Regions from separate parts of the Paenibacillus allorhizoplanae genome, predicted to be linked through region 2. Evidence: riboswitches for the same ligand, from Rfam matches in the RefSeq annotation. Region 2 holds a riboswitch; each other region holds the start of a gene.
The links. A riboswitch is a leader RNA that binds a small molecule or an ion and turns the genes downstream of it on or off. The one in region 2 is predicted to bind cyclic di-AMP.
Positions count from the first base shown of each region.

Region 1 (2,201 bases), on a different contig from region 2:
TCCGATAAGCTCTCAATTCATGAAGGTATATATTCATCCCCCTCTAAGCCTCCTTCTCATAGTAGTGCATAAAGATCTCCTCTAAATCAGGCTCTTCGATCCACAGATTATCAATTTCGATTTCAGCAATCTTTCGCATGACTTGATTAATGTTGCCTTTAAATAAGAAGCTCGTCGTCTGGCCATGGACATCAATGTTATTGACCCCGGTCATTTTGAAAAAGTTAGGATCAAGCGCTTGTGCCGTATCCACTTTAAATCGCTTGAAGTTGTTTTCTTTTAACGTGCTGATTTTCTCAACCGTTACAATCCTGCCTTCCTTAATAATAGCGACTCGATCACATAATCTTTGAACTTCACTCAATATATGAGAGGAAAAAAGAATCGTAGCTCCTCTTTGATTCTGTTGTTCGAGCAATTCGAAAAACCTCTGCTGCATGAGCGGGTCCAGTCCACTTGTAGGTTCATCCAGAATAATGAGCTTAGGATCATGCAGCAACCCTTGAACGATGCCCACCTTCTTTTTGTTCCCCAGAGATAGATCATCAATTTTCTTCGTAACGTCTAGATCCATGATTTCAGCAAGTTCTTTGATTCTCTTGGTGCAATCCTTCTTGTAAAAGCTGGCCGAATACTTGAGTAGGTCGATCACCTTCATGTTGTCATAATAGAACACCTCGGACGGTAAATACCCGATCTCTTTCTTAATTTCTGGCGCAAACTGGATGCAGTCTTTCCCGAAAATTTTGGCACTGCCGCTAGTTGGAAAAATCAGTGACAGCAGCGTTCGAATCGTCGTTGATTTCCCTGCTCCATTCGGCCCAATAAACCCAAAGATCTCCCCTTCTTCGATTGAAAAACTAACATCGGTAATCCCTCTTGCGTTCCCATAGGTTTTGGTCAGATTGTTGATTTCAATAGCATGCATGGTATTGCCTCCTTATAACAATTATGTAACATTTTGGGTTGACGGCATGCAAAAAGAAGCCCTAAGAGTAGAGAATCTCTACTCTCGGACTTCTTTACATAAGAAGGCGAGTGTACGGTTCTCTCTCAATGCACCTACGAGGTTAGCTGTCGGATTCGGACTTGAGAGCGTCCTACCTAATGCTTGCGAGCATTAGGATTCACCCCATGAAGCCAAGTATTGCTTAAACGGCTTCGATTGGTTCCCCCGTTTCCCCTACTGGGAATTAAGTGGTTTCTTATTACCACATAAGAAAGTATAAGTTTTCGGTTCCCGAAAATAGCTTTCTTATTGGCGATAAAACCTACCTCTATACGCGGTCGCTCATCTTCGAGTGGCTTCGATAGAGGTTTTCTCACAAAAATCAACTTGTCGTAATGAATCTTACGCCGTTCTTTATCGAATGTAAAACGTAGATTCGCCTTTTATTTTTGCTTATTTGACTTTGGTAGTTGATGAAAGCGCATACATATAGGAGTGACGTTGATTATCCCATACTTTGCTACTTATTAGTGCTCTTTAGGAGATAAAGCTCTGTGGCGTCGGCTGCTAAGACGATCACGTCAATTCGAACACCATTGGAAACGATGAAATCAATCTGATATACTAACTCCAATAAATGGAACCTATGACTTTAAAATGGAGGAATCAAATGTCCACTTCAAGCATGATTACTATGGCGATGTATCGCCCCCATCCTGGGAAAGAAGCTGAACTAGCCGAGATTGTTAAAGGGCACATCCCTATGCTTCGCGAAGAAGGGCTTATCACCGAATTCCCGCCAGTGACACTTCAATCTGTAGATGGAACGCTAATTGAAATATTTGAGTGGTTATCAGAGGAATCTATGCACAAAGCGCATAGCTCCCCGAAAGTATGGCCGCTTTGGGAGAACATGATGAAAGTTGCCGAAATGGTAAGCCTCTCGTCACTTCCTGAGGCTGAGAAGCCTTTTCCGAATTTCAAAAGAGTCACGCTGTAGAGGCAATGGCTCGCAATAACATGTAAAAACCTTCAATTACTTGAAGGTTTTTTACGCGTTTTTAGTTGCTGTACAGCCGCCGATACTCCTGTGGCGTCATTCCGATATGCTCTCGGAAGCGCGCAATAAAATAGCTGCTCTGGGAAAATCCGACATGCTCTGCCACTTGCTTAATCGTCCATTCGGTAGACATGAGCAGTTGTTTAGCTACAACAAGACGACATTCGAACAGCCACACGACCGGAGTCCGCC
Region 1 is NZ_CAKMMW010000022.1:19,296-21,496, reverse strand. Features, by position in the region: gene L6I86_RS27075 (ABC transporter permease subunit) at 1-37, opposite strand, end outside; gene L6I86_RS27070 (ABC transporter ATP-binding protein) at 44-928, opposite strand; cyclic di-AMP (ydaO/yuaA leader) riboswitch at 1,044-1,210, opposite strand; gene L6I86_RS27065 (antibiotic biosynthesis monooxygenase family protein) at 1,620-1,949, shown strand; gene L6I86_RS27060 (AraC family transcriptional regulator) at 2,011-2,201, opposite strand, start outside.
Region 1: it holds a riboswitch for cyclic di-AMP, as region 2 does, so the genes downstream of both, L6I86_RS27070 (ABC transporter ATP-binding protein) here and L6I86_RS23645 (C40 family peptidase) in region 2, are expected to answer to the same signal.

Region 2 (2,201 bases):
ATAGTCGCAAGGAGCTCTTCATCATTCGTCAGCCAAGCGCGTCCGTTGACGCGGAGCACCGTCTCGACCCCAGGGATGATGAAGATAAGTCCCACCTGCGGGTTGGCCAGTAAATTATACATAGAATCTATACGACGATTTCCGAGTCTTTCCGGATAAATCAAGCGGTGATTATCGAGAACGCGAACGAAGCCTGGGCTATCGCCGCGGGGGGAAACATCAGACAATCCATTCGCACCCGATGTAGATAAGAAGAATAAAGATGATTTGGCTATGAATGCTTGGGCGTGTTCGTCAATTTGATTGATTACTTTATTTTGTACCGCAGGATGAGGCTCACCAATCATAGCTCTAATTTCATCAATGGATCGAACGATGCCGGGAAATGGGGGTAAAGTACGATCTTGTATGTTGTCCATGCGTTCTTTTCCTTCCTCGAGGCCAAGTGGCCATTATTCAAAATACCAGAATATATATAAGGAACATAATAATTTCGGCTGTATTTCCATAAACACTGTGAGAAGTCCTCGAAGGACGGCGTAGCCGGTTTTGTATATTGTAGTATACGCCGGTAGCCTCGTTCAAATGAATGAAGCCCTACAAACCGCTCTTACGAGCAAAGCTTGCAGGGCTTCATTCTGTGCCGAGAACATTACTTGGATTCAGCAGTTAGTTGATTGTAGATATCATCCCATAGAACACGTCTGGCTGATACATACCGCTTCGCATAATAGGATTCGCTCAACTTATTCTTAACAACACCTTGATTAGTAGCGGAGTGAACGAATTCACCATTACCGAGGTACATCCCTACGTGAGAGATACCGCTGCCATCTGTGTTGAAAAATACAAGATCGCCCTTACGAAGATCACTTTTGTCAACCCAGTAGCCTTCACTGTTTTGTGATTTAGAGCTGTGTGGGAGGTCGATGCCGAACTCGTCAAACAAGTAGGATGTGAAACCAGAGCAATCGAATCCTTTGGTTGTCGTTCCTGCCCATCTGTAAGGAGTTCCAACAAGCTCGTCCACTGCTTTATCCATATTGGATGCTGCGAAAACGCTTCCTACACTTACGCTCAAAAACAAAACAAGACTAAAAATAAGACCAACAACTTTCTTCAACTGCTTGTCTCCTTCCGGTGCCTACGAGGTTAGCTGGAGGGTTCGGTTGAAGGTTCCCTATGATCCCTGTCTTGCAAGATCAATTCACCCGGAGTGGTTCCCCCGTTTCCCCATAAACTGAGGAATTCGGCATGAAATATTTAGTTTTCTGATGCTAGTCCTTTTAATTCGTCATAAACAATGAAATTCCTCTTTTTTTGTTTAAAAAAAGGCGGGGAATTAGGCAAATAGTTCGGAAAATAGACAAAAAAAAGCCCCTTTCTCAAAGAGAAGGGGAGGACGCTTAAACTATTCGCTGTTTTGCTGGATATTAGTTGGATATTTTGGCAGAAAGAAGCTGATATTGGGAAGAAATGCCCCAAATTTGGATGAAAATGTGGAAGAGAGGATACAGTTGGTAAATGATTAGGGCTACCAGTCCTGCCCATAGGTAAGTGGCCGTGACTGTGATCCCTGCCAAAAGTCCTGTGAACAGTAATAGGATAATGGCAAGTCCGATAATCGGGAGCGAGTGTCGAAAGAAGGAGAAAATGGTAGATAGGATACCCAGCTTGGCCGCGATGGCGAATTGCACATGCATAAACAGAAGTTGTAGGAGAAAACCGTAGAGCATTAAACTGAGTATCCAAGGAAGAAGCTTGATAATGATCTGCTCGTAGGAGCTGCTATGCCCTAGAATATAAGTGGCTTTGGGAATAAGCCAGATAAGTGGGAAAAGCGTAAGTGCGATGCGAATCAGATACACGAGCAGGAAGGGGAGCATGAGCTGCTTCATCCCGCGAAAGAAACGATATCCCGCATTCTGGTGAGCGTGAGTGAGTGAATAGTAGACGCCGCCATTTAAGAGAGGCGTCAGCAGCATGCGAGCACATAGTAGGATAGCAAGCCACCATAGATAAGAATAACTGAGATCTGTTTTAATTAACTGAAACTGGCCCTCAGCTAGGAAAATCTGCAATGCCTGCTTGGGTTGCTCAGCGCCAGGGAACCGATGCATGAGGGGGACTAGAATACCTTGTACGAGCTTATACAGGAGAATACCCCAGCCCATCTGATATAGGAATAAAATGATCGTGGC
Region 2 is NZ_CAKMMW010000017.1:26,635-28,835, reverse strand. Features, by position in the region: gene L6I86_RS23650 (MSMEG_1061 family FMN-dependent PPOX-type flavoprotein) at 1-419, opposite strand, end outside; gene L6I86_RS23645 (C40 family peptidase) at 653-1,123, opposite strand; cyclic di-AMP (ydaO/yuaA leader) riboswitch at 1,127-1,265, opposite strand; gene L6I86_RS23640 (hypothetical protein) at 1,434-2,201, opposite strand, start outside.

Region 3 (2,201 bases), on a different contig from region 2:
ATCGCTCGTTCCTTGGTATGTGGCCACACAGTCTGCGTATGGATATCAATATTCGTTGCCATGTCAAAGCAAACATCAATGGATGCTTCAATTTCAATTTCTGTTAGTATTTTAATCATGATGAGCACCTCTTGGGAACTTAATTGCAAATTTACCGTGTTCTGAATTTTCTTTAACACTCCAATCTTTTAATTGAGTTCCAATTCGACACACACGACCTATCTCCTTCGACATCATGCAAAAAAACAGCCTCCCAAGGGAGACTGCCACGATTCACATTTACCTTTTAATTACTTATAAATTCCTGAACCCACTCACCGTTATAATAAGCAACACCTATTTGTGTGAAGTTCGGACTTAGAATGTTTTGACGGTGACCGATACTGTTCATCCATGCTGTCATGACGGCTGCAGGGGATTGCTGACCCTTAGCAATATTTTCACCCGCGTAGGAATAATGAATGCCGTAGGAGCTCATCATATCAAAAGGTGATCCGTAAGTTGGCGATGTATGATCGAAATATCCGTTACTGTACATGTCTTTCGCTTTATCCAGCGCCATCGCGGTAAGGGCGCTATTGCTGGTCAAAGGCTTCAATCCAGCCTTCGTTCTCTCCTGGTTTACTAAGGTAACCACTTGACTAGCAAAAGTGGATTGCGTTGGTGTCGGTGTAACTGTAGGTGCTGGCGTAACCTGTGGTTTCGTCACAACAGTTGTACCCGTGCTTCCAGGAATGTTGAGTTTCATCCCCGACCAAATCACGTTCGGATTGGCTACCTGTGGATTCGCTTTAATCAGCGAAGTAAGGCTGACGCCATATTTCTTAGAGATTAGCCACATGGTATCGTTGCCTGCTACCGTGTGCGTTCCCGTAGCAGCAAATGCTGCGTTCGCCCCCATCAGGACAGTCAAACCTAATGCACCTGTAACAATAAGCTTCTTGTAACGTATCACTATAAACCTCTCCTTTTTGCGGCCTGCGAGGTTAGCTGTCGGATTCGGATCAAAGAGTAATCACCCGGCCGCGCATAACGCGACTTCACCCCAAAGATTGGTTCCCCCGTGCTTCAAAAAAGCTTCGGCCTTCTAAGTTTTGGATCCAGCTTGGATCTCAACGATTGTAACATGGGAAATCAATGAGATCATGACTCAAAATTTTCCATCAACAACACGATCTGGATAATACCTCCTCCATTCATACAACTTTTCCCATCATTCTGCGTCTAATCAGTAGCAATACTAACTTAGAAAAGGGTGATGTTTTGAAGAAATTTGCCATAAAATGCTCGTTTGTCATACTCGGATTGATGTGTGGGTTGTTACCAATACTTCCAATGCAAGCTTCAGCAAGCGTATCTGTGAAGGCATCTCTGCCCTATTTTCCAATTCAAATCAATGGTCAAGACATGGATATTACCCATAGCCAATACCCGTTTCTGGTGTATAAAGACATCACTTACCTACCCATGACGTGGAACAATTTCCAAACACTCGGCATTGAATACAACTGGAGTGAATCCGATGGATTGCAGATTTGGTCAAATCGGAACACTCCGCCGCCAATTCATCAAACCCCACTTGAACAGGATCTAACAACCAAAAGTCATGCAAACAGTTACTTTGTCCAAGTTTCCGATGTACCCATCACGATGAATCAAATAGAAATCAATAATAAAACAGAGCCTTACCCCTTTCTAACGTATCAGGATGTGACTTATATGCCTTTAACTTGGCGATTTGTCCATGATCTTCTTCAGATTGACATCCAATGGAGTGATGATGAAGGGCTATCGCTAGTTGGCGGGCAAAATGCCATCTATTCCATTATAGGTGACGATCATCGTTCACTATATTTCTACTCCCTGCTTTCAGCGGACCGTACAAAGTCCATGCTGAAGATGGATAAAAGCAACTATCAAATCGAATGGAAAAACAATGAAGAACAAGATCAATTCATCAAAAGCCTTTCTACATCTCCACATCCATTTGCTGGTAAACCGGTAGAGTTAGTGCGTAAAGATCGCGATTTGTACTACGGTAATGTAAAGGTACACACACTAACAGACTCCGATGTTTGGGAATCGGCAGCCTGGGGAGCACCTGAACATACGTACACGGCTTTTCCTGCTGGCGATCAACAGGTTATCTTATCCATTAATTTGACCTTACCGATTGCCGCGATTGGTCCAAATTATGGCAC
Region 3 is NZ_CAKMMW010000002.1:229,709-231,909, forward strand. Features, by position in the region: gene L6I86_RS03590 (SRPBCC family protein) at 1-119, opposite strand, end outside; gene L6I86_RS03595 (CAP domain-containing protein) at 287-955, opposite strand; cyclic di-AMP (ydaO/yuaA leader) riboswitch at 961-1,095, opposite strand; gene L6I86_RS03600 (hypothetical protein) at 1,336-2,201, shown strand, end outside.
Region 3: it holds a riboswitch for cyclic di-AMP, as region 2 does, so the genes downstream of both, L6I86_RS03595 (CAP domain-containing protein) here and L6I86_RS23645 (C40 family peptidase) in region 2, are expected to answer to the same signal.

Region 4 (2,201 bases), on a different contig from region 2:
CATTTCTTTTATCATCACCGTTTTCCTTCCCCAGTACGCAGAAAAAGAAGAGGGGTCTCCTCTTCTTTCGCGCAGGCAGATGCCAAGCTACGTGTATATTGTAGTGTTCCCGTCGAAACTACCGTTTACACGTTAGTTTTGGGACGGTTTTGTAGGGCCAACCACATACACAGTGTACCCTTGCTTCGTGCCGAATTTATTTGCATATCCGTGATCTTCATAATATACATCGATCATTTGGCCTTTCACGCCGCTGCCAATATCCTCAGCACGACGGAAACCAATCCCTTCAATGTACACCCACCAACCAAGCGGAATAACTTTCGGATCGACGGCAATTGTACGCCCTTCAGTCACGGTAGTACCTGTGTAGGTTTTACCATACCCAGACGAGCCCTCGGTTTTGCCTGTCGACGCAGCGTCCGCTGAATAAGCAGTAAGCTTCACGTTTTTGAGAATTTGCTTGTAACCGAAGGTCACACCATTCTTGGAAACCTCATCCACACTCGGTGAAGAGGCGGAGAGAACAACCACAGGATTTTTCGTGCCTACGGACACTACTTTCTTAACACTTTCTGTTTGTACTTCTTCACCCACAACTGCTTCCGCGACTAAAACACCGTCTTCGAAAGTCTTTTCTTTCTTCTTGACCAATACGCCTTCTTTACCTTCTTGGACCACTTGCTCTTTCCCTTTGAGTAAAGATGCGTCATTCTTTTTCTCTGTCTCGAATGCGATCGGTTCAGAGACTTCCTCCGTCTCTTTTTTCACACGGACGATCTTGATTTCATCGCCAGTGGTAAGAGCGGACGTCGGTTCGGGAGAAATACGATCGTTCTCCCCAAGTGCAATATGTAAACGTTGCAATGCACTTTCTACCGTTCTTGCAGTTGTGTAAACAGTGGTGGTCTTTCCATCAGCAGTCAATTGAATCGGTGAGGCATGCTCGATAACAATTTTGTCTCCACCCTTGAGCTTGGTCGTGAGTGAAGCTGAAATTTCATCGTGCTCACCAATCGTTATGGCTTGTTCATCCAGTAGGCGTTGCAGGACCCATTGCTTCGTGTGCACAATAGTTTCTTGTCCATTAACAACCACGGATACGCTCTTGGTAGCCGTTCCGTACAACAACACCAAAAACATGAAAGTCATTGCGATTGAGATTATAGCTAGGCTTAAAATCAAACGCAAGTTTTCATGCTTCCATCGCAATGCGAAGGACATGCTGGATGATCGTTTTACATGGGTCTCGCTAATTGAGATACTGCCCACTTCTTCGGTCCTCCTTCAAAGCCTCGCCGCCAGGTTACAGCATGATTAATTTGACGCGACTAAGGTTTTTAGTTTAACTTAACGCTCGCCATCATCAGCAAGTTATTCCGCTGAATCTGGTCGTCCCCCCCTTTTACCTATTCATCATCCTATGAATTCCGGGTTGTTTTATGTCTTATGATCTGTGTATAACCCTAAATGAGGACAAAAAGCCAGCAAGAAGAGGACTCTTCTCGCTGGCTTAGTTTGCATAATGAAATACAAATAGCACGCACGACAATCGTTACCTCTCTTACGCTTACGAGGTTAGCTGACGGATTCGGACGTGAGAGTCGCCCTACGTAGACGCAAACTGCTTGTTTGACGTCTATGATTCACCCCTATTACTGTCTGCTTACTTAACCGCATTGGAATGCTCATTAAGCTTGCAGTGGTTCCCCCGTTCCCACATTTGGAACTCAGCGAATGGAAAATTGGCAAATTGGATATTAAGTTATTATGAAAAGTATATTACGCTGTTAATCTCAACCTGTAAAGGGATTAACACCCGTTAAAAAGGGCTAAATCGCTTAAATTTCGTTTATTTTTCATATATAACCCACTTATATCTACACGTATCTAACTTTAACGTACGTATACGCGATTTTTTAGTGTATAATGGTCAAAACTAGGCTATAAATGCAAATTTGTTTATAATGATTCTGGAAGTATTTGATTGAAAAATACCAAAAATTTGCTATTTAGGGAGGCAATTGAGATGGGTCCCATCTTGCAAGTAAACGCTTTATTCGGTGGTTATTTACCCAACAAACCTGTTCTTCATGACCTTACCTTCTCGATCCGTCAAGGTGAAATGATGGGGCTAATCGGACTCAATGGTGCAGGGAAAAGTACCACCATCAAAAATATTCTCGGGCTGCTTCAACCGC
Region 4 is NZ_CAKMMW010000032.1:13,037-15,237, reverse strand. Features, by position in the region: gene rnmV (ribonuclease M5) at 1-15, opposite strand, end outside; gene L6I86_RS31810 (3D domain-containing protein) at 133-1,272, opposite strand; cyclic di-AMP (ydaO/yuaA leader) riboswitch at 1,553-1,746, opposite strand; gene L6I86_RS31805 (ABC transporter ATP-binding protein) at 2,030-2,201, shown strand, end outside.
Region 4: it holds a riboswitch for cyclic di-AMP, as region 2 does, so the genes downstream of both, L6I86_RS31810 (3D domain-containing protein) here and L6I86_RS23645 (C40 family peptidase) in region 2, are expected to answer to the same signal.